DNA from 4 places in the Clostridium sp. CM027 genome. Region 1 is predicted to be linked to each of the others. Evidence: riboswitches for the same ligand, from Rfam matches in the RefSeq annotation. Region 1 holds a riboswitch; each other region holds the start of a gene.

Region 1 (6,206 bases):
GGGTAATATATTTATTGGAAATATTGACATCAAAAGGGTGGTAATTTCAGGTATTATAACTATTGTATTTGGAACCTTATTAATAGGATTTAACAAAAGTGTTATATTGATACTATCAGCGTTACTTTTAAGTTTCCTATTTAATAAGTTTTGCGAGAGTAAAATTACGGGACTTACGGGAGATAGCTTAGGAGCTAATAATGAATTAGTTGAAATTCTAACTATGATCTTATTTATAGCAATAAGTTAAGGTAAGATAATGGGGACGGTTAACAATTATTTATATTATAATTGGGTGCAAGTTGTTTATGGAAACTTGTACCTTTTTATCGTTGAATTAATTTATTGAACACTAATTTTAATTATTTTTATATTATACATAAGTAAAATGTATATTTTTGATACTTGTCCATGTTTATTAAATGCATATATCCATCTGTTATTCTAATTTTTTTTATTTAATATAACAGATTTAATAAATAGGTAGGTTAAAGTAAATAATTAGAATGAATTTTAATGATTGTCATTAAGTTATTAATCATAATATTGAAGATTATATTAATAAATTATTACTAAGCATAACGTTTAATAAAATCCATGATAATATTCTCATATTTATCTTCTGTTCCAATTAATTCGATGCCAATAGTGCTTAATTTTGATACTCTAGCCTGTGTAATGTTTCCAAGAGTGCTGGATATATCGCTAGATTTAAAATTACAGAGGCTCCTCATTAGAACAACGGTTAAGGCTTTTGCCCGTACAAGCTTTCTGCTGTACTTCATATAAAGATGAGTCTTTGATACATTCATCTTTGACGCTATATATTCTATTATATCTTCTGGCTTAAAGTTCCTTACAAGTATTTTTCGTTCACATTTATACTCTGATTTTTCATCTTTAAATTCTATTTCTTGTTTTAATTTTTCTCCATTACAGCGAAAGACAAGATTATAGTAATTCTTTCTTGCATTTTTTAGGTTATTACCAAAAGAGCTCATAATAAATCCATAATCAACTAATTTAAAAGAATCATGTCTTTTTCCTAAAAATATGGCTAGACTAGAAAAAGCATATTTTTCAGGACAATTTTTATATTCATCTATATCCGTAGGATTATTGTGTATATATAGAGATAAAGTCTTCAAATATCGTTCATTATTAACTATTTTACTCTTAAATCTATCTTTAAAAAGATGTCCTTCCCTTTTATATTTTTTATTAAAGTACATTGCATAAGAAAAATTTATTCCATGCATTGCCTTTGATATATCAGTGCCATTAGCATCAATCATTAAATGAGAATGGTTATCCATAAGACAGTAACCGTAGATTTTAAAATTATAGAGATATTTATACTTTTTTACAAGTGATAAATACTTGTTCTTATCCTCATCATCCTTGAATAAATTTATTTCGCTGATACTTTTGCACATAATATGAAATATCGAGTCATCTGTTTTTTCTCTTGCCTTTCTTGGCATTAAAATCACCCTTCCTCATAGATTTTTATTTGAATTATTGCCTATGAATCGGGATGATATTCATAATCTTAAGCTAATATATATATAAATAATTTAAATAGTTGTTAACCGTCCCTAACTATTTTTCTGAATCATTTTTTTGCCTATTAAACTAAGGAGACACTCTAAATATTGACAGTACGGCTTAAATATAATAAACTAGAATTAATAGAGAATTGAATATGATTTTAGGTGCCTTGAAATAGGTGAAAAGGGAATGCGGTTTAAATCCGCAGCAGCCCCCGCTACTGTAATTGATGAAAAACTTTTAAATGCTACTTCGTAAATTAAAAATGAGGAAGGATAATTAAAGGAAGAATCAAAAGCCAGGAGACCTGCCTAAATGATGTTAACAAGCTTTCGGAGGGAAAGAACTATTTAATTATGGATTAATTAAAAAGTAGTCGCTATCGTATGCGTACTATTTTTTTTGTTTTAAAAAGCATTATATGTAAATGTTATGATAGATTTCGGAAAATATTTAGCAAGGTGGATGATCGAAATGAAGAAGGCAATTTTAATTGTAAGTTTTGGAACAACACATGAAGATGCAAGAAAAGTAACTATCGATGCAATAGAAGATAAAATAAGACATACTTTTGAAGATTATGATATAAGAAGAGCATTTACTTCACATATTATTCTTAGAGTACTTAAGAATAGGGATAATATTCATGTAGATACTCCAGAAGAAGCTTTGGAAAAGTTAAAAAGCGAAGGATATAATGAGGTAATTGTTCAGCCTTTGCATGTTATTCCTGGAGTAGAATTTGATTATATAAATAATGTAGTTAATAGATACAAAGAATGTAAAGCATTTAAAAATATCTTAATAGGAAGACCTCTTTTATGTTTTAAGGGTGAAGAAGCAGGCGTGCCAGATGATTACTCAATAATGGTGGATGCTCTATCAAAGCAATTGCAACCAATGGATACAGTAATTTTGATGGGGCATGGTACAAACCATATTGCAAATGCAGTATATTGCTGTTTTGAAAGCGTTTTAAGGGATAGAGGTTTTAACAATGTCCATGTAGCAACCGTGGAAGGGTATCCAACTTTGGAAAGAGTAATACCTAATGTTACGACTCAGAGTATTAGCGAAGTCACTTTAATGCCACTACTGCTCGTAGCAGGAGACCATGCCAAGAATGACATGGCGGGAGATGCAGAGGACTCCTGGAAGAGTATTTTAGAGGCAAAAGGGTTTAAAGTTAAAATATATCTGCATGGGTTAGGGGAAAATAGTGACGTTCAAGACATTTATATACAGCACATTAATGATGTAATTAATGAAAAGTTTAAGAATGTAGGGAAAACACATAAGGGAAATTAAAATTCTGCGTAAGTTATAAGTAACAAAAGTACGGTAGATGTGAGTTACAAGTAGAAAGGAAGGTATTCAATGATACATGGTGGAGATGTTTATACTAATGGATTACTTGAGGGGCGAGAATTAATAGATTACAGTTCTAATATTAATCCATTAGGGGTTCCTAAAAGTTTCACTGATAACATTAGTGAAGCCGTAGATGCTTTAACAAGATATCCAGATATTCAATATAGGGAGGTATTGAAAGAATTAAAAGAATACATTGATTGCCCAAAAGAATATTTTGTTTTAGGAAATGGGGCTGCAGAAATAATTGACTTAGTTATAGCTTGTCATAAAAATCTACTAATTGTGGTGCCATCTTTTGTAGAGTACGAAATTGATGCTAAAAAGTGGAATTGTAGTATAGAGTATTCTTATTTAAAAGAGAAGATTAATGAGAATACCTTATTAAAGCATGAATATGCTGAGCTTTCCTATGATTATGAGGATATTCTTAATAGATTACAGAGTGTAGAAGGTGTGGTTTTAGGTAATCCGAATAACCCCAATGGCAATATCATAAATAAGGCTGAGTTTCAAAAAATTCTTGAATATTGTGAATGTAACGACAAAGTCATAATAATAGATGAGGCTTTTATAGAATTTACTGGAGATTCACAGCACAGTTTCAGTGAAAAAGTTAAAACATACAAATGTTTATTTATAATAAGAGCATTAACCAAATTTTTTGCGATGCCTGGTATAAGGTTTGGGTATGGAATAAGTAGTAACGTAGACCTATTAAAAAAAGTTAAAGAAAAACAAAACCCCTGGAACATAAACTGTTTTGCAGAAATGGCTGCACGTCATGTGTTAAAAGATAACGTTTATATTGAAAAAAGCAAAGAGTGGATAAGAGCGGAAAGGCCTAGGTTTATAAGATCACTTGAAAATATTTCATTTATAGATAAAGTGTATTTAACCTATGGAAATTATGTATTATGCAAATTAAAAGGACTGGACTCAGAGGCACTTTATAAACTATGCCTAGCTCAAGGATTTGTTATAAGAAAAGCAGATAATTTTAGAGGACTAGATAAACAATATGTAAGGCTTGCTATTAAGGATAATGATAGGAATAGAAAATTGATTCAGTGTTTGAAAAACTTAGAATTGATAGTGAAAACATTGGGGACAGTTAACAACTAATTGCACATTAGGGGATAGTCCGCAAAAGGATGTGAATATAAATGAAGAGTATAGTCATAGCTTCAGATTCAAGTGGTGGTGGTAAGACCACAGTAACACTCGGAATTATGAAAGCGTTTAAAAATAGGGGATTTGAGATACAAGGGTATAAAGTAGGACCTGATTATATAGACTCAGCTTTTCATACAAAGATAACAGGTAAAGGTTCAAGAAATTTGGATTTGTATCTTATGGGAGAGGCGGGAGTTAAGGCTAGCTTTTCTAGAGGATGCGGAGAATTGGGTGTAGTCGAAGGTGTAATGGGTTTATATGATGGAAAAGGCATAAATACATCCTATTCTACGTATCACGTGTCAAAGGTTTTAGACTTGCCTATCATACTTGTATTGTCTCCAAAGGCTCAGGTAGCAACCCTCTGTGCAGAAATTAATGGAATAGTAAATTTTAAAGATGCGAATATAAAGGGCATAATACTAAATAATATAACAGAAAATTATTATAAGTTACTTAAGGCAGCAATTAAAGAAAACTGTAACTTGAAAGTGTTAGGCTATCTTCCAAAAGATGAACGATTAAGCTTAAAAAGTAGGCACTTAGGGCTAATTCAAAGCAGTGAAACAGAGGATTTAGATGAGAAAATTGAAATCTGTGCCAAGTTATTAGAAAAGCATTTGGATATGGATTTATTGTTAGAACAATTTAAAGAAAGTGAAAGGCATATAGATGATTTCCATGTGGAGAATAAGGGGAAAAGGATAGCTGTAGCCTATGACAAGGCCTTTAGTTTTTATTATAAAGAAAATTTAGAGCTTCTAGAGGAAATGGGACAAGTTATATATTTTAGTCCAATTAAAGATAAGAAGCTACCCAGTAATATTGGTTTTCTTTACATAGGTGGAGGGTACCCTGAGGTTTTTATAAAGGAGCTATCTGAAAATACATCAATGCTTGGCAGTATAAAAAAAGCTCTTGATAATGGGCTACACTGTTACGCCGAATGTGGAGGATTAATGTATCTTACTGAGGGAGAAAAACTGCAAGGCGAAGAAAAAATATCACATAATACTGTTGGCTTTTTTAAGGGGTATTACACCTTAACAAAAAAGCTTCAGAACTTTGGGTATGCAGAAATAAAGGTAGGGGTAGAAAATAATATTTTACCACAAAATATGAGTATAAACTGTCATGAGTTTCATAAATCTATTGTTAATTTATCTGAAGAAAAGGTATTTAAGCTTTCTAAAGAGGGTTATGATGGATATGAGAAAAATTGGCAATGCGGATATGTTAAAAAAAATACTATGGCAGCTTATGGACATGTGCATTTTTGGGGAAACTTACAATGGTTTAAGGAGATTTTCAAATAGATTAATTAGTTGCTAACCGTCCCTACCTATGAACACTTATTTAAATTATTTAAATTAAAAGAAAAGGAGATTAAAATATGGATTATATAAAGATTCCTATGGATATAGAAAAAAAAAGCTTCGAAATTATTGGAGAAGAAATGGGAGAACATAAATTTTCTGACAAAGAGCTTTCAATAATCAAAAGAGTAATACATACTACAGCAGATTTCGATTATAAAAACATAGTTTATATTAGGGATGGAGCTATTGATGAGGCTGTAGAGTTACTTAAAAATGGAGCTACCATTTATACTGATACAAAAATGGCACTGGCAGGTATAAACAAAAAAGCTCTTAAAGATTTAAATTGTAAGGCTTTATGCTATGTAAGTGATGAAAAAGTGGCAGAGATAGCAAAAGCGCGTCACATAACGCGGTCTATGGCAGCAGTTGAAAAAGCGGTAGATGATGGAGTAGAATTTTTCATATTTGGTAATGCACCTACAGCTTTGTTTAGATTAAAGGAACTAATCGAGGAAGGAAAGTGTAATGCTAAATTTATATTGGCAGCACCTATAGGTTTTGTTGGAGCAGCAGAATCTAAGAAAGAAATTGAAAAATTAGATCTGCCAATGATAACAGTGCGAGGAAGAAAAGGTGGAAGCACAGTAGCTGCATCCATTTTAAATGCACTGATGTACATGATAGTAGATAGGAGTTAGTAATCCGCTAGAGTTTCATAGTTATTAGGCATTTTGAAATAAATGTTAGGTATCTTTAAATGAATAAGAAACTTAACAGGGGGTACGT
Region 2 (6,206 bases), 760 kb from region 1:
GTAGCGCTATATTTTCTTGTTTACGATGCTGACAAGGGATATAACTGGAAATTAGATAAATTAGTTGGCGAAGATTCGCCCAATTACAAGGCTTATAAAAATCAATAAATGGAACAATTTATTGCTTGGCTCATAAGATATTTTATAAATCTTATAATGCAAAGGAGCAGTTATGTATAATAGATATAATAGGATAAATCCGAGCATTGTTAGTTATGCAAGTGGAGATGTAAATGGTGATGGAATAACAGATGCTGTGTACTTAACAGGTATAAAGACACCAGATAGTCCATATACTCAAAATATCGTCCTTGTAATTCAAGATGGAATAACAGGTGATTTTGCTAGTATACCACTTAGTGAAAATACAGGATACAATCCTACACTATTTTTGGGGGATTTTACTGGAGATGGTGTAGATGATATTTTAATAAGTATTGCAACAGGTGGTAGTGGTGGAATAATGTACTATTACATTTACTCGTTTATTAACAATGAAGCAAAATTACTATTTGACTTTAATGTATATAATGAGCAATACAAATACGATGTTACTTATAAAGACAATTACAAGGTTGAAGTTATCAGTAAGAAAAATAACCAAAAATACATTATAGATATATCCAACAAGGACGCCGATTATTTAAATGAAATATACGACGAAAACGGAAAGCTAAAGAATCCAATCAACGGATTCGTTGATCCTATAAGCGGCTTATATCCTGTGGATTTTGATTCAGATAAAGTATATGAGCTATTGGGTTATCAAAAAATAGCTGGAAGATACCATGCAGACTCCTTAGGATATGTTTTAAATACTTTAAAATGGAAAGATAAGATATTTGCTTTGGATAATCAGCAAGTAGCTATTAATGGATTACAAGTATAGGTATACTTGTAACGACAGTTTTGGAGGAGAGCGAGAAACGCTCTCCTTATTTATTGAATAATTCTAAGTAATCTCCATATCCTTCATCGCAGAGCTTATGAATTGGTATAAACTTTAGTGAAGCACTATTTATGCAATATCTTAATCCACCCTGGGAAATCGGACCATCGTTGAATAAATGTCCTAAATGACTGTCACCATATTTGCTCCTTACTTCTGTTCTCATCATACCATGGGTTGCATCCTTATTTTCTTTAACGTTAGCATCCTCAACAGGCTTTGTAAAACTAGGCCACCCACAACCTGAATCAAATTTATCAAGAGATGTAAATAAGGGCTCTCCACTATTAATATCTACATAAATGCCTTCTTCTTTATTATTCCAAAATTCATTTTCAAAAGATTTTTCTGTGCTGCTTTCCTGACTTACTTCAAACTGAATTGGAGTTAAGATCTTCTTTAGTTCTTCTTTACTTTTTTTAGTATAAACTTTATTATCCATAATAATGCCTCCTTAATAATGAGTATAATATTTATTGCACCAATTAATAGTTATTATATACTAAATACATTATAAGCAACAGGGGTAAAGATGTGTTGAAAATAGTATCCTGAGGGTATTAATTCTCTAGTTAATATAATTTATTTTATAATATATTTGTTTAATATGCAAAAAAATAAACTTTTAAAAATCATACTATTTAATTATACGGTTCAAGTGTTATAATAAGTAAGGGGTGGTAAAAAAATGTCGAAAAAAAACTTAAAAGTAGTACTTTTTACAACGATAGGGATTATATTAATAGTAATGGCAGTATTTATGTTTAATTTTTTTACAAAAGTGGATAGTGCAACAAAAACATTTGATACATATAAGAACAAGTGGGTAAAGCAGGATTTCAAAACAATGTATAGCATGCTTTCAGTTAAAACTAAGGAAACAATAACTGAAAAGGAATTTGTAGACAAATACAATGCTATTTATAGTGGAATAGAGGCTAAAAGTATATCTATTAATGTGGAGAATGAAGATAAAATTAAGGAAGGAAATAAAAAAGCTATAAATATACCATTTTCTATAGTTATGGATACTGCAGCAGGGCAATTAAAAATGCCAGGCTACCAGGCTACTATGGTGAAGGAAGAAGTTAACAATAAAAAGCAGTGGACATTAGTTTGGAATGAGAAAATGATATTTCCTAGTATGGAAGCGGGAGATAAGGTTAGGGTAGAGCCAGAAGTGGCTATACGTGGAGAAATTTATGATAGGAGTAAAAAACCACTTGCAATAAATGATTTAATTGTTACGATTGGAATAAAACCCATTACATTTATTAAAAATAAGGATGCTAATATATCGCAGATGGCTAAGATACTAGATATTGATGCTTCGGTTATAGAAAATAAACTAAAGGATAATGAAAATTCTGATCAATTTATACCGATTATTAACATATTGCGTAGTGAAAAAGTAAAAATAGATGGAGTTATGAAGCTTGATGGGGTAATCCCGAACAAGACTAAAGGTAGAGTATATCCAGGTGGGGAAGCTTTGGGGTCGCTTATAGGATACATAAAGCCGATAACTGCTGAGGAACTACAAAAGAATTCTAGTAAAGGGTATAACTCATTTAGTTTAATAGGAAAGGCAGGTCTTGAACAGGTTTATGAGGACAAGCTTAAGGGTGAAAATGGGGCAACAATATATATATCAAAACAAAATAATAACAATAAGGTTGTAATTCTTAAAAAAGAATCAAAAGCAGGTGAAAATATAACATTATCAGTAGATAGTGAACTACAGAAGAAAATATATGAAGGGATGAATAAAGAGCCGGGAGCCAGTGCAGCAATAAATCCAAAAACTGGAGAGGTATTGGCTTTAGTAAGCTCGCCGTCATATGATACAAATGCAATTACTACTTATGTTTCTAATACCCAAAAGGCAGAATGGGAAAAAGCAGGGGATCCATTTAATAATAGATTTAAGGCTGTATATTCTCCAGGGTCTACATTTAAACTGATAACGGCTGCAGTTGGGTTAGAGCAAGGGAAGATAAAACCTAGTGAACTTATTAACATACCGGGAAACGAATGGCAACCGGATAAATCATGGGGACTCAATAAGGTTACTAGGGTTGGTGAACCGAGAGAGTCAGTGAATTTACAGGATGCATTTGTATACTCTGATAACATATATTTCGCAAAGGCAGCTCTTAATATAGGTAAAGAGGAATTTATAAAAGGATGCAACAATTTTGGAATAGGTCAAAAGCTTCCAATAAATTATCCAATAGCAAATTCACAAGTAGCCAATGGTAACAACATTAAGAATGATGTAGCATTAGCAGATACTGGTTATGGTCAAGGGGAGGTCCTTATGAGCCCACTTCACCTTGCACTATCGTATAGCGCAGTTGTTAACGATGGAAATATTATGTCTCCAACTTTAGAAAGTTTGAATGAAAAGGTAAAGGCTAAGGTATGGAAAGCTAATGCAATTTCCGCGGATAATATAAAATTTGTAAAAGATGGTCTCACTGGAGTTATCGATAACCCAAATGGTACAGGTCATGCGGCAAGAGTTGATGGGCAAGCTCTCGCGGGTAAAACTGGAACAGCGGAACTTAAGAAAGATGACAAGGATAAAGCTGCAGAAGAAAATGGATGGTTTATATGTATGGATACAGTTAATCCTAAAATAGTAGTATCAATGTTAATGGAAAACGTTAAAGAGAAAGGTGGAAGTCACCATGTGGTACCTATTGTAAAAGGAGTAATGGAATATTACTTAAATAAAACACTGAAATAGCGTTAGAAAGTAGGTAGAATGATTTACATTGCTTTAATATTTTTTTGATGTTACAATAAAAATAGTCAACTTAATAAAAATTAAATATTGTTTTAGGTGCCCTGTAACAGGGGTTAAAAGGGAAAGTGATTATAAAACCACTGCAGCCCACCGCTACTGTATTAGAGGATGAAATCCAAAGAACCATTGGGAAACTGAGAAGGTTGGAGAGTAAGATGATGCTAAAGCCAGTAAACCTGCCTATTGCTTGAAATTTTAGTCTTCGGAGGGAGGATGAAAAATGCGTGATTTAACAATAATATTGGGTTATCCAATATGTGAAAAATTTAATTGCATTATTCCACATCCTTGAGATGTGGTTTTTTTATTTTCTGATTTTTTTACATTAGAGTATATCATTAAAATAATAAGGAGCATACTATGAAAAAAATTATACTTATAACAGGTGGAGCAAGGAGTGGGAAAAGTACATATGCTGAGAAGCTAGCCAAAGAAGAGAAGGGCAACGTACTTTATATTGCAACTTCAATTCCGTTTGATGATGAAATGAAGGACAGAGTAAAAAAACATAAAGAAAGAAGACCAGCTAATTGGTATACCTTTGAAGGCTATAAGAATTTAAAACAGGTATTCTATAACGAAGAAATGCAGTTTGATACGATTTTATTAGATTGTATTACAATAATGACTACAAATCTTATGTTTGATGAAGCGGGGGATAAGTTCGATGATCTTAATAATCAAGCTATAAGCGCAATGGAAAAAGGGATTTTACAAGAGGTAGCAGTATTTCTTGACGAAGCAGAAAAAAACTTAAAAACAATAATTCTTGTAACTAACGAAATTGGCTCTGGAATTGTACCAGAATACAAGATGGCAAGGGTTTTTAGAGATATTGCGGGTAGAGTTAATCAGTATATTGCATCAAGGGCTCAGGAAGTTCACATGGTGGTTTGTGGTATCCCAATTAAAATTAAATAAGTAATTAAAAAATTAAAATTTATGGAGGCAACTTATGTTTAAAAGAAAAAGTATAATAAGTCTAGTTTTAGCTGTTTTTGTTTGTGTTGTATTTAGCGCGTGTGGCAGCAAAGGTGAGAATAAAGGGTCGCTTAATACTACTAAAAAGGAAACTAACGCTGTAGTATATCCGCTAAAGGTAGTTGACTCATATGATAGAACGGTTATCATTGAAAAAGAACCTAAAAGAATTATTACAATTGCACCAAATATAACAGAGGGAATATATGCACTTGGTAAAGGAAGCAGTGTAGTTGGTAGAAGTGATTACGATGATTACCCAGCTCAGGCCCTTAAGGTTACATCTGTTGGTGACTTATTGCAACCAAGTGTAGAGAAAATTGTTGAATTAAAACCTGATGTAGTTATTGTATCAGCTCTTTTTGATAAGGCTATTATTAAAAAATTAGAGGCTCTTAATATAAAGGTTGTAGCGCTTGGTGGTGAAGAAAATTTTAATGGTGTGTATGACACAATGTCAAAACTTGGTCAGGTTGTAAATGCTAGTGGGGAAGCCCAGACAATAGTATCAGATATGAAAAGGAAAGTTGCAGAAATAACTGATAAGGTTAAGGATGCTAAGAAGCCAACAGTGTACTATGTAGCAGGATTTGGCAAGAGTGGTGATTTTACAGCAGGAAAAGATACATTTATAGGTAGTATGATAGACATTGCTGGCGGAAAAAATGCTGCGGGCGACGTAGTTGGTTGGAACTACAGTGTAGAAAAGCTTGTAGAAAAGAATCCTGATGTGCTAATTTGTTCAAAGCTCTATGATTCAAAAAAAGGTATAAAAGCTACCAATGGTTACAAAGATTTGAATGCAGTTAAGAACGGCAAATTATTGGAGATTGATGAAAACATTATTGTTAGGCAGGGACCGAGACTTGCAGAAGGACTTGAAGCAATTGCTAAATTAGTTCATCCTGAACTTTTTAAATAAAAGGGGTTAAATAACCATGACGTTTATAGAAAATAAGAGTTATTATCGACGAGTTTTTGCAGTAGGGGTATTTTTACTCCTAATTGTAATGATTGTAGCAACAAATTTTGGGGTAGCAGATATTTCTTTAAAACAGACAGCCCTAATTATTATAAGCAAAATTCCAATATTAAATAACAGTGTATCCTTAGATGGAATTAATCCTACATCTGCAATCATATTGGTAAAGTTAAGACTTCCTAGAATCATTTTATCCTGTTTAGTAGGAGCAGCACTTTCAGTGGTTGGTACCTCTTTTCAGGGTATTTTCAAAAATCCAATGGCAGATCCATTTATTCTCGGAGTTTCATCAGGGGCTGCACTTGGGGCCACTATAACCATGGTTTTTCTTAATGAAATCAATTTTTTAGGGATGAGCATGGTGGCATTCAATGCTTTTGTAGGTGCTATAATAACTACTTTTCTGGTTTATAATATTGCGAGAGTCGGTACTAAAGTTCCAGTTACCACACTTTTACTATCGGGTGTTGCCATAAATTATT
Region 3 (6,206 bases), 280 kb from region 1:
AATAAAGACAATTTTCTTTTCTTTCTGATTCATTTTTTTCCTCCTCTATTGTTTTTAATTTATATTAATCTAAGCTAAAACGCCTAGAAAATCCAACTATTTTCCAAACATTTCCTTGAACTCTTGCATACTTTTCGGATAGGCACTAGTATCTTCCAGCAGATGTTTTTCTACAAGCAATTCATATATCTCCATCACGGTTGGCTGTTTTAGATTTGCCTGTTTCAAAATTTCTGTGTTTTGAAAAATCTCTAAGGGTGTTCCATCTGCGATAATTTTCCCTTGGCAGAATACAAGGACTCGCTCCGCCCATCGGTATGCGAAATCTACATCATGGGTGGAAATGAGCATTGTCTTGCCCTCCGAACCAAGCTTGGCCAAAACTTCTTCTAGTATCAGTGCATTTAAAGGGTCCAGTGATGCAGTCGGTTCATCAAAGATAATGATTTCTGATTTCATAGCAATGATGCCCGCAATGGTGACGCGCTTCTTTTCACCGCCACTCAAATAGTGTGGCGGACGATCCTTGAAATCTGATATGTTCATGTATGCCAGTGCTTCCTCAACTCGCTTTAGTACTTCCTCTTTTGGAAGCTTTAAATTCATCGGCCCGAATCCAACTTCTGCCCTAACTGTAGATGCGATTATTTGATTGTCCGCATCTTGAAATACAATTCCGATATTTTTTCGAAGTCCTTTTAAATTCTTTCTATTAACGACAGTACCCCGGTAAATGATTTTTCCCTGTTCAGGTGTAAATACACCGTTTATATTCAAGAAAAATGTAGATTTTCCCGATCCATTGGAACCAATGACAGCGATTTTCTCACCTTCATAGATATCCACGCTTACACCATCCAATGCAGACTTTCCATTCCCGTAGACGTAGTATAGATCTTCGACCTTTAATATTGATTTCCCCATAATAGCTCCTTTCTATCTTGTAACGCCCCATATCAGGATCAAAAAAATTATAAATACTACTGCAGAGGCAATCTGTATTGTCTCTACCTTTTTATCTTCCTCCAAAAATATAAGATCCCCATCATAGCATCTGGCCTCCATGGCATCATAATAATCGTTTGCCTTTTTAAGCGAAATAACCAGCATATTGCTTGCAATGCTTCCAAATGTATAGCAGGAAGTCTTAAAATCACAGTAGCCCTGACGAGATTCTGCGGAATTTTTCATTTTAGTATAGACATCCATTAAAATGAAAATATAACGGTAAATGAGGTTCATCAGCTCTACAATAAGCTTTGGAACATGTGCTTTTCGAAGCACATATATAATCTCGGAGGATGGAGTTGACAGTGTCATCATTTGTAGGGCACTTATAGCTGCAAAAACTTTCAGAATCAAAAATGCCACTTCCTTAAGCTTTGCCTGAGAAGTAAACACATAGCAGAAGCCAAGATACAAGTTATACTGCCCCATCGGCTGCTTTGAAAAATCAATAGCAATTGTAAAAGTGCCAAGGAGGATAAAGATGATTGGAATCGCCAGTATTGACAAGTATTCGTTTACTGGAAGCTCTCCTTTTACAATGGTCAGATAGGCCATTGCAATAATGACCACAACAGATACATAGGGGTTTTCCAATACAATACAAAGAATCAATATCAAAACAGAAAGAGATACTTTAAAAGTAGCATTCCAGTGCCTGATTTTAGAAGTATAAGCATAAAAATCAATTGAAAACCCTTCGCCGTGTTTATGTCCGGTTCCATGGTGATGATTATGTGTCCCATCCCCTTTTTTCCATTTGAAGAAAAAGCCCACCATTAGAAAAATGGCACATAAAATAATAATTTTTCCCATTTCACATCTCCTTTGAATTTTCACCCCATGGCAGCATTCTGGGAGATTTTAGAATAATAAAAATAGATGAAGCATAGTAAACAATTACACCTACAATCTGATTTAAAAATGCAAGGCCAGATAATGTAACTATAATCGCATTGAAGCACCCGGCGAAAACGATGATATTCTGCCTAATCATGTTATAGGCTCGTTTTGACAATTCGTAGTATAGGCCTGTCTACAAAACAAAAATCCTTCTAACTAAAGTGTTAGAAGGAAACGATTCAAAAATATGCTTAATCATATAAAATCAACAAACAAATTTTCATTATAAAGCCCTCTCTATCACTCGTAGAGTTTGTAGTGCGAAAATATGGGCAGGTATTCTGACTCAAGAATCATTATTTAAGCGCGCCTTCCCCGTTTTCGAGTGGCATAATGCACTTAAATTCATCTATTACAGCTACGAGATAGTTCAGGATTTTAACCTGATTCCCTTTTAATTAATTTAAACCTATATTCTATTATTTAATTTTTATAATTCTTTCACACATGTACTCATTACATAGTAGACTTATTATTACAAAAAATCAACTACTTTAATTGTAAAAAGATAATATTTTTCAAACTTTCACAAAATAATACATTATACTATATTCTGAAATAAATGCTACAGTAAAAAAAGGGACCCACTAGGGGACCCTATACGTACTTTCTCATGTGCTTTAATGCAGTTTTTTCAAGTCTAGAAACTTGTGCTTGGGATATTCCTATTTCACCTGCTACTTCCATTTGAGTTCTTCCATCGAAGAACCTTAAATTTAAGATTAACTTTTCTCTAACATTTAATTTTTTCATTGCCTCTTTAATCGATATATTTTCAAGCCAATTATCATCTAAATTTTTGGTGTCACTTATTTGATCCATTACATAAATTTCATCTCCACCAGCGTGATAAATTGGTTCAAATAAAGATACAGGATTTTGTATAGCATCTAAAGCAAATACTACATCTTCCCTTGGTAATTCTAATTCTTTTGCTATTTCAGCTACAGTAGGCTCTTTGTTGTCTTGATTCACCAATCTGTCCCTAACTTGTAATGCTTTATATGCAATATCCCTTAATGATCTACTAACTCTTATTGAGTTATTATCTCTTAAATATCTTCTTATTTCCCCAATAATCATAGGAACTGCATATGTTGAAAATCTAACATTTAGACTTAGATCAAAATTATCAATGGACTTCATTAAACCAATACAGCCTACTTGAAATAAATCATCTACGTTTTCTCCTCGATTATTAAAGTGCTTTATCACACTTAAAACCAATCTTAAATTTCCTTTAATAAATTTTTCTCTACACTCATACTCACCATTTTGTATCCTAAATAGTAGCTCTTTCATTTCTTTTTCTTTTAGTACGGGTAATTTTGAAGTATCTACACCACATATTTCTACTTTATTGAATACCATAAGGTCATCATTCCCTTCAGAGTAATTGCTTCTAAATTATGTCCTTATGGTTTGCTTTTTATACTACAGACAACCTTTAACATCTGAAAGGGTGTTTTTATTTTAATCTTAATAATAGATTCATCAAAATTGCATCACAATTTCTTTAATCCCGCCCATAACATTCCTACATATTACTAAACCTTATTTAAGCTATCTATTAATTCATTAAAATTCTTTTTAGCTACTATTTCTCTATTCTTAAAATCACCTATTTTTTGTTTATTAAATTTTTCACTTTTATCTAGGTTTACTAATTCCTCTTTTACAGTTTCTCTAAGCCTTGGAATAATATTTATTATTTTTTTTATTCCATAAATATATTCATCATCATAAAGCTTGAAACATTCAAATAAACCTGATATAAGTCTCCCATCAGAAAATATGTAAATATATCTATCACTCATTTCATCTGATAAATCAACTTCAATTTTATGCTTATACAGCCTAAAGAAAACATCATCTTTCTCAATGAAAACAGGAAATATCATAGAAAAAAGCATCTCTATTTCTTCTTCCTGCTCAACTAATCCTGAAAAATCGCTTTCATTAAGTTTTTTAACTATTTCATCTGTAAAAATATATTTCCTTACCTCTTTTCCCAATTTACTCCTTAGTTTTTGCTCCTTTTCATCAGATAATAAATTGTCTATTGAATCAATTAATTTATTTAGCGGACCTTTAATCTCATTTTTTTTCATAATGAAAAAACCTCCTTAATAATACATAAACTACATATATAAACTTAATTTAATCGAAGCCAAAATGTAGCGTATTCCAAGAAATTATCCTAAAAGCGCAAAAACATATTCCATAAAAGAGGATATAAAAGGACAGCTACAATTCCTGAAATAGCCATAGTTATGCCACTCATGGCTCCCTCAGTTTCTCCTATTTCCATAGCCCTCGCTGTTCCCAGCGCATGAGAAGATGCTCCCATAGCAATCCCTAAGGCAACTTTATCATTAACTTTTAAAATTTTATATAAAAACGGTCCGACAATTGAGCCTACAACACCTGTCATTATTATAGCTACAACTGTAATTGAGGAAAGTCCCCCTAACTGATTTGACAATGCTATTCCTATAGGTGTTGTTATAGACTTAGGTATTAAAGATTCAATAAGTACATCGGAAATTCCAAATAATTTCGAAAGGAATACTACACATACAATACCAGAAATCGCACCACTCAAAATCCCTATAAGTATTGGTATAGCATTTTTTTTAAATAAAGAGAATTTCTTATACATAGGCAAAGCTAATGCCACTGTGGCAGGAAATAAAAAAAATGAAATTATTTTACCTCCGTTATTGTAGTCTTCATATTTAATATGTAGCTTTGTCAAAAAAAATATTAATATAATAATGGCTATCAAAAGTGGATTAAAAATTGAAAGTCTGCCTTTCTTCTTTATGTAAATCCCAATTTCATAAGCAATAAGGGATATTATTACACCAAAAACTGGTGAAGTAATTAAATCATTCATATAAACGTCCTTTCCTTAAAAATTTAACTACGAGTGCTGTTACAATCCAAACTAAACATGTGGAAAGAACAACTATAACGATAAATGGTATCCATTTTCCTTTTAACACACCAAATGCTGTCATTAGACCTACTCCAGCAGGAATAAAGAAAAAAGACATATTTGATAAAAGGAACTCACAAACTTCTTCTATCATTTCAACCTTAACTATACCTATTTGCAACCCCAAAAACAGTAAAATAAGTCCAATAACCGCTCCCGGAATCGGTAATTTAAACATAAGTTGCAATATAGTTCCAATAATATACGGAATCAAAATAATCATTAATTGTCTTAAGTACTTCATTGTTTCACCTACTTATTATAAAATGTTGTCATTTGTGTAATTTTCTTATTAAAGCATAAAATTCTTACCTATTTATATATGTAATCTCTTGTCAAAGGCAAATCATTATTTACACCTTTAGCAAACAATATCTGATGAAGAATGATATTTTATTCTATCATTAGCCTTTTGAAATTGTTCTTCATTTAAGGTAATTCTAATAACCTTTACTTTATATTGTTTTGCTGAATTTTATAAAACAGTTTGTCAGTAACCAACATTTATCACTCCCTAATTATATTAATATAGTTTACTAGTAATTAGTTCTTTATTTCACAATTATAACAACTAATCTTCTTAGGTATACCATTTTTTTAACTAGAGGTCAAAAGCAATCCGTAGAAGACTAGTGCTTGGTAAACGATAATCATAATCTAATTGATATCAAACACTCTCATTTACTTACTTATACTGTATACTTATACTATATATTTGTTTATAATTTCATTAAGTTCATATACATTTTGCTCAGTCCAACTAGTGAAATCTTTTTTATCATTAATTGCAGCACTTGCAAGTTCGAATAAAAATTTTGGTACTTCTGCTTCCTTAATATCGCCATAATATTTACCTAGCTTTGTTTTACCTATCCCAATCTCTCCCCCAAAATGTAATTCGAATACATTTATAAGCTCATCTTGGACCTTTTTCTTTTTACCGCAAAACCCAATTGTTCCTATTTCGTGTACAGAACAAGAATTAGGGCATCCTGATATATGAACATGAGGCAGTATATCTTTTGTTAAATTATTTTCTTTAAAATAACTTAGTATATCCTTTAAAGTACGCTGTGTTTCTAAAATTCCCATCTGACAAGTAGGAACTCCTATACAAGCAATAGAACATTCCAGTGAAGTATTTCCACCCATTTTACCTGTTAGCTCAAGGATTATTTCAGCTTCTTTCCCATTCAAATTTCTAATGTATAATCCCTCTGACATAGCTAGTCTTATCTCTACTTCATTCATAACTTCTATTTTATCTATTATTAGTTTCAAATGCTCACTTTTTAAT
Region 4 (6,206 bases), 1.7 Mb from region 1:
CTTACTATTTCTTCAATGTCCCTTGGTACAGCTAAATCAAATAATAATAAGTGTTTGCTCGGTAACTCCTTTAAGTGAACCACAGTATGAGGGGCCGTTGTACAAGATATAACACAATCCACCTTTTCATAATATTTATGTATGTCGTTAAACGGTATCATTTTCACCCTCGGATCTTCTATATTAGCCTTATGAATATCCCTAACTGCAATATATAGTAAATTTATTTTCCCCTCTAGTATATATTTTGAAGTTAATTCTCCTACCGCTCCATAGCCTAAAATCATAAAATTTTTGTGTCCCCTATCTATTGCTTCTTTAACTACCATAGAAGATGAAGAAACCGGTATCTCACTTATTTTAGATTTATTTCTAAACTTCTTGCCACAAGCGATAGCATTTTCAAAAAGTCTTTGAAGTTCCTTTTTAGTTGATTTTGAACCTTTTGCAGCTTCATAAGCATCCCTAACTTGCCCTAAAATTTGGTCCTCTCCAAGTAATAGTGAATCAAACCCACAGACCACATCCATTAAATGTTGTATTGCTTTTTCTTCCTTATAATTTTCTACACACTTTATTAAAGACCTATCCCAATTTAATGCCTTAAAAATCTTATCAACAATCTCTTCATCCTTAGATTTAAAATATATCTCTGTCCTGTTGCAGGTACTTAAAATAACTGCCTCTTCGCAAATATTTAAAAGTTCCTCTAAGCACTTTCCTTGGCGTTTTGGTATAATTGAGAGTTTTTCTCTAATTTCTATTTTCACATCATGCTTTAGCCCTATAAGTTGTATCATTATATCATCTCCAAAAATACATCACTATTACTAATATTTCATATATACGCATATTTCATATAACATGCATATTATTATTAAATAAAACATTGCCCCATACATTAATTTTATTGTATCTATTATATGTTCTTTCCCCAAATCGTTTATTTTGTTTCCTATTGTTGGTTTATACATTTTTTCTCCAAAATATTCATTCGTACCACCTAGTCTAACTCCCATAGCCCCCGCTGCTGCTCCTTCTGGATAAGCACAATTAGGACTTTTATGATTTTTTCTATCTCTTATCATCACTTTTATACTGCAAGCAATATTTCCTCGAACAAGTGGTGATGCCAAACAGATTAAAAATCCTGTTATTCTTGCTGGTATAAAATTAAATACATCGTCTGTTTTAGCTGGAAAGAAACCAATATATTTATATTTTTCATTCATATATCCAAGCATTGAATCCATGGTATTTATGCCCTTATACATCATAGCTAAAGGTGCTCCCCCTAATAATGCATAGAGAATAGGGGCTATAACACCATCTGCTGTATTCTCTGCAATGGTCTCCACATCAGCTCTTACTATTTCATACTCAGTAAGGGTTTTTGTATCTCTCCCTACAAGGTACGATAATTTAACTCTTGCGTCATAAATATCATTATTAACTAAAGAATCATAAACCTTCTTACCTTCTTTATGAAGGCATCTAGCAGCTATTGTAGTCCAAAGCAATATTATATTGAGAATATGGTACAACCAAAAAAACTTATTAGAAATCCTCAAAATTATAAAAGGCACTAAAAAACTAGAAAGTGCTACTATAACTACAATAATTCCGCCAAAAACTTTAATTTGACCATTAGTTTTACATATCGTTCTGCCTAACTTATCTAATTTAGAAATAAGCTTTCCTATATAAATCACCGGATGTTTAAACCAATATGGATCTCCAATTAATAAGTCTAACATTACCGCTAAAATTAAATCTATTATGTTCGTCTGAAATAGTATTGCCATTTTAATTCCTCACTATCTTATACTGTTATAATTTTTTAAATAGTTGTTAACTGTCCCTAACTTTTTCTTTTTATTCCTATGATTTTATAGATTGAATCCATATCTACATTATCTCTAACTATATCTGCTAGCTTGTCTAATTCTTTTTCTCTTAGATTTTCATAAACCTTAGATTTTTTAGGTTCCATAGCTTTTTTTACCCTTAAAGTATTAATCATATGTTCTCTAAACTCTACTCCATCAAAAACTCCATGAATATATGTACCCATAACATTTCCACCTGCATTTATTGCTCCATCGAAGGATGACGTATCAGAACCATTCTTATCATAGATTTCAAAAAGTGGTTTTGCATTATGACCATATTTACAAATTCCCATATGTATTTCGTAACCATAAGTTTCTATACTAGTATCCCTAATGTTAATGCTACGAGCCTTTACTCTTGTAGTTATTTTCTCATCTTCAAATATTGTGTCTACGTCTAAAAGCTTCATACCCTCTGTTTCTTTTGAATTTCCCTCTAAGCCATTAGGGTCACTTAAGCTATTTCCTAACATTTGATAGCCTCCACAAATGCCTAATACGTTACCTTGTACACTATATTGCTGAACCGCTTCTGCAAGTCCCGAATTTCTTAAAGAAATTAAATCATCAATAGTATTTTTTGTTCCCGGTATGATAAGGAGGTCTGGTGTGCCCAATTCTCCTTTAGTTGTAACAAATCTAACTGATACATCTTCTTCAGCCTTTAATGCGTCTAAATCCGTAAAATTCGATATATGTGGAAGCTTTATTACAGCAATATCAATAGGTGCAGTAATTTTTTTGTTAAATTCTACTGCACCATCTTCATCTTCGAGTTCCAATCTAAAATAAGGAACTACTCCTGCACATGGAATATGTATAATATCCTCAAGCATTGTAAGTCCTGGCTTTAAGATTTCTAAATCTCCTCTAAACTTATTAATAATAGTGGCTTTAACTCTTTTTTTCTCGGCCTCATTAAGCAAAAGCAAAGTCCCTGCTAGTGACGCAAATACTCCACCCTTATCTATATCTCCTGCGAGTATCACAGGTGCATCTATAAGTTCCGCCATTCCCATATTCACTATATCTCTATCTCTTAAATTAATTTCTGCTGGGCTACCTGCTCCTTCCATTACTATAATATCAAACTTCTTCTCTAATTCTTCAAACTGCTTTTTTAACATGTCTTTGAATTCCAATTTCATATTATGATATTCCATAGCTGTACTATTCCCAAAAACCTTTCCATTAACGATAATTTGGCACTTTTTATCCGAGGTAGGTTTTAATAAAATCGGATTCATATATACCTCTGGCTCCAATCCTGCCGCATAGGCTTGAAGCACCTGCGCACGTCCCATTTCTTTTCCATCCAATGTAATATAAGAATTCAATGACATATTCTGTGACTTAAAAGGACATACTGAAAACCCATCTTGCACAAAAATTCTGCAAAGTGCTGTTACTAATATGCTTTTTCCTACTGATGAAGCGGTTCCTTGAACCATTACTTTAGCCATTACTATTTCTCCTTTCTTCCTGCTTGTATTCTTATTTGGCACACAACAAAAAAACAGCAAGCTTGCGCACCTGCTGTTATGTACAAATTTTTCATTGCACTAACTTGAATTCTACAGTTCTTTCCCGCCGAAAGCTTAATATTACTAATTTAGGCAGGTCTCCTGGCTCTTGATACACTTTCTCTTATCACTTTCCCTTTCAGGTAGTTATAAAAGATTTTCTCTCAATTACAGTAGCGGGGGCTGCTGTGGAATTACACCACATTCCCTTTTCACCTTACTAATCATATACTAAAGTAGCTGCATCCACTTTAGTGGCTGATTAATAATAGGCACCTAAACAAATCTATTCATTTTTAACTAATATAATTCATAATTTTCATTTTTAAAATTTTCAATTTAATACATTTCTATGTAATTAAGTTTATAGCATTATGTTAATCCTGTCAATAAATAAGAATCTAAAATGCTTAAGTCTCATATGGTTATAAGTTATCTCCTGCGAAGCTGCAACAGTTCCACAGGAGATGCATTAATTCGCTAAATTAATTTTGCCTGTAGAAACATAGCTTGTTTGCCTATTTCTGTGAATTTAGCTTCATATTCTGTAACTACGTTATCTTTAAAATCACTCTTATGCAAATCATAGGTTGAAAATAATATTTCAAACCCACACTCTTTGAAATAATCTACCGATTCTTCGAATAACTCTGTATCATCTGTTTTGAACCAAACTTCAGATCCCGGTTTTAAGAATTTCTTATAGCTCGTCAAGAACTTAGTATGAGTTAATCTTCTTTTATTATGTCTGTCTTTTGGCCAAGGATTACAAAAATTTATATAAATTCTGCTTATCTCATCTTTTGCAAACACATCATCAATAAGCATAATGTTCATTGGCATAAGACGTACATTTATGTCTTGTTCCCCTTCAACTTCTCTTACTTCTATAACTTTTCTAAGGGCAAATACCAGAACCTCATCTTTTAAATCAATGCCTACAAAATTGATATCGAGATCTCTCCTGGACTTTTCTGATATAAATCTACCTTTACCGCAACCTAGTTCTAGATGAATTGCATTGTTATTTTTAAACTCTTCATTCCATTTTCCTTTGTGATCATATTGGTCAGTTATTACAATATGACTAGTTTCCAGCTCTGGCCTAGCCCAATATTTTTTTCTTAAGCGCATATATTTTTCTCCTTACATTCTAAATAATAAAAAATCACTATATGATTTTCTTAGCTTTATATTAATATTAAAACATCCCTGCAATATTTAAAAATTGTTTAAATAACCATAACCCTGGCGCTTGCACGATATAAGTAAAAACTGATTGTCCACCAGGTAATATAGGCAATATTAACACCATAAATATTAAGAATTGATACCTATAAATTGTATCTGGTAAATTGTAAAAAAACTTTGGGAACAAATCCCTAACTATATGAGATCCATCAAATCCCGGTATTGGCACTAAATTAAGAAAAAACAAAATACAATTTAGGTACCCTGTAATTATTAAAATTTGGCTAATAATAGTATATAATCCACCATGAATTGGTGGAAATTTCGAAAATAACACAGTAAGAATTGCAAATACAAACCCTAGAATTAGATTAGCAATTGGGCCTGCAACTGAAACTTTCAAATCATCCTTATAATAATTTTTAAATGCACTAGGATTTGTCTGAACAGGCTTTGCCCAACCAAACCCTACTAATATAATCATAAGAAATCCCATTGGATCTATATGTGCGATTGGATTCAGCGTAAGTCTCCCTTGAAATCGTGGAGTTTTGTCTCCTAACCTATCTGCTACGATAGCATGCGCATACTCATGAAAAGTAAATGCTAATAAAATTGCGGGTATCATCAAAATCTTATTTAATATTTGTTGTGTATCCAAATTTATTCCTCCTTATACTCCTACATGGTAGGCAATGTTAATCGCTACTCACCTTGTTAATGCATCTTTGACTTGTTATTTTTTAAGATGTCTACTATCCTATTATAACAAAGTTTATTGTTATTTTGAATTGAATATTCTTAAAATAAAATAATATATTCCCACAACTATATCCTTATGAATTAACTTATATTTTCAGATTATAGAAAAAACCTTATCTTAAAAAGATAAGGTCTTAAATAAACATCATAGTATCGACTACTTAAAAAGAACAAAAGATACTTCTTTATCATTAACCAATGATACTATTCCCTTAGTATACAATTGCAATAATTTTCCTTTATAGCTAGTTTCAGTTCCAGAACTAACATCTTTTATTACAGCTTTCATTACATCATTTTGATAGACCTTACCAAGAGATGTAACAAATAGATCATTTTTTTTAGAAGGTTTTTGTAAATCAATCACTTTCCAATTTTCAGTATTTTCTAATGTTTTCCCATAATAAATTTTGCTTACCAAATTATCTTTTAATTCTCCAAGATACACATTGTCATCATCATCAGTGCCAATTAAAGTAAGTTTTTCTACACCTTTAATATTTATAGGTTCCTCAAGGGTGGTAGAATACATTTTATTATAGACTAATCCCTCGTATACCAAATTATCTTCATGGCGCGCTAATGCCATATTACTCACACTCTTTGGTATTGTATCAATTTTTGTAATCTCTTCCTCTTTGTCACTTCTATAGTCTCTGTCAATTCTATATATACTACTGCTACCACCTTCATTTAAAACCTGTATATAAGTAACACCTGTTAAAATTGATACTTGAATATCTTCTACTTCATCATTTGTACCAGTATATGCTAATTTTCCTATCTTTACTTTTTCACCTTTTGCTACGTCATAAGAATACAATACTAAATTGCTAGA

Evidence for each region. A riboswitch is a leader RNA that binds a small molecule or an ion and turns the genes downstream of it on or off. The one in region 1 is predicted to bind cobalamin.
Region 2: linked by a shared signal. The riboswitch ahead of cobU (bifunctional adenosylcobinamide kinase/adenosylcobinamide-phosphate guanylyltransferase) and the one ahead of KTC92_RS08665 (sirohydrochlorin cobaltochelatase) in region 1 are both predicted to bind cobalamin.
Region 3: linked by a shared signal. The riboswitch ahead of cbiQ (cobalt ECF transporter T component CbiQ) and the one ahead of KTC92_RS08665 (sirohydrochlorin cobaltochelatase) in region 1 are both predicted to bind cobalamin.
Region 4: linked by a shared signal. The riboswitch ahead of KTC92_RS16620 (cobyric acid synthase) and the one ahead of KTC92_RS08665 (sirohydrochlorin cobaltochelatase) in region 1 are both predicted to bind cobalamin.

The regions. Positions count from the first base shown of each region.
Region 1 is NZ_CP077725.1:1,813,451-1,819,656, reverse strand. It holds gene cobS (adenosylcobinamide-GDP ribazoletransferase) at 1-250, shown strand, start outside; gene KTC92_RS08670 (transposase) at 573-1,484, opposite strand; cobalamin riboswitch at 1,697-1,881, shown strand; gene KTC92_RS08665 (sirohydrochlorin cobaltochelatase) at 2,026-2,859, shown strand; gene KTC92_RS08660 (histidinol-phosphate transaminase) at 2,929-4,047, shown strand; gene KTC92_RS08655 (cobyrinate a,c-diamide synthase) at 4,089-5,414, shown strand; gene KTC92_RS08650 (precorrin-8X methylmutase) at 5,492-6,118, shown strand.
Region 2 is NZ_CP077725.1:1,058,404-1,064,609, reverse strand. It holds gene KTC92_RS05150 (hypothetical protein) at 1-108, shown strand, start outside; gene KTC92_RS05145 (FG-GAP-like repeat-containing protein) at 173-889, shown strand; gene msrB (peptide-methionine (R)-S-oxide reductase MsrB) at 936-1,391, opposite strand; gene KTC92_RS05135 (penicillin-binding transpeptidase domain-containing protein) at 1,638-3,701, shown strand; partial or broken gene KTC92_RS18630 (hypothetical protein) at 3,757-3,819, shown strand; cobalamin riboswitch at 3,779-3,960, shown strand; gene cobU (bifunctional adenosylcobinamide kinase/adenosylcobinamide-phosphate guanylyltransferase) at 4,122-4,682, shown strand; gene KTC92_RS05125 (ABC transporter substrate-binding protein) at 4,717-5,664, shown strand; gene KTC92_RS05120 (iron ABC transporter permease) at 5,681-6,206, shown strand, end outside.
Region 3 is NZ_CP077725.1:2,096,036-2,102,241, forward strand. It holds gene KTC92_RS09940 (energy-coupling factor ABC transporter permease) at 1-33, opposite strand, end outside; gene KTC92_RS09945 (energy-coupling factor ABC transporter ATP-binding protein) at 97-924, opposite strand; gene cbiQ (cobalt ECF transporter T component CbiQ) at 937-1,785, opposite strand; cobalamin riboswitch at 2,162-2,336, opposite strand; gene sigG (RNA polymerase sporulation sigma factor SigG) at 2,506-3,279, opposite strand; gene KTC92_RS09960 (hypothetical protein) at 3,456-4,019, opposite strand; gene KTC92_RS09965 (LrgB family protein) at 4,109-4,807, opposite strand; gene KTC92_RS09970 (CidA/LrgA family protein) at 4,800-5,153, opposite strand; gene KTC92_RS09975 (nitrite/sulfite reductase) at 5,612-6,206, opposite strand, start outside.
Region 4 is NZ_CP077725.1:3,486,930-3,493,135, reverse strand. It holds gene hemA (glutamyl-tRNA reductase) at 1-800, opposite strand, end outside; gene cbiB (adenosylcobinamide-phosphate synthase CbiB) at 831-1,781, opposite strand; gene KTC92_RS16620 (cobyric acid synthase) at 1,862-3,355, opposite strand; cobalamin riboswitch at 3,490-3,666, opposite strand; gene trmB (tRNA (guanosine(46)-N7)-methyltransferase TrmB) at 3,896-4,549, opposite strand; gene KTC92_RS16610 (site-2 protease family protein) at 4,617-5,234, opposite strand; gene KTC92_RS16605 (hypothetical protein) at 5,526-6,206, opposite strand, start outside.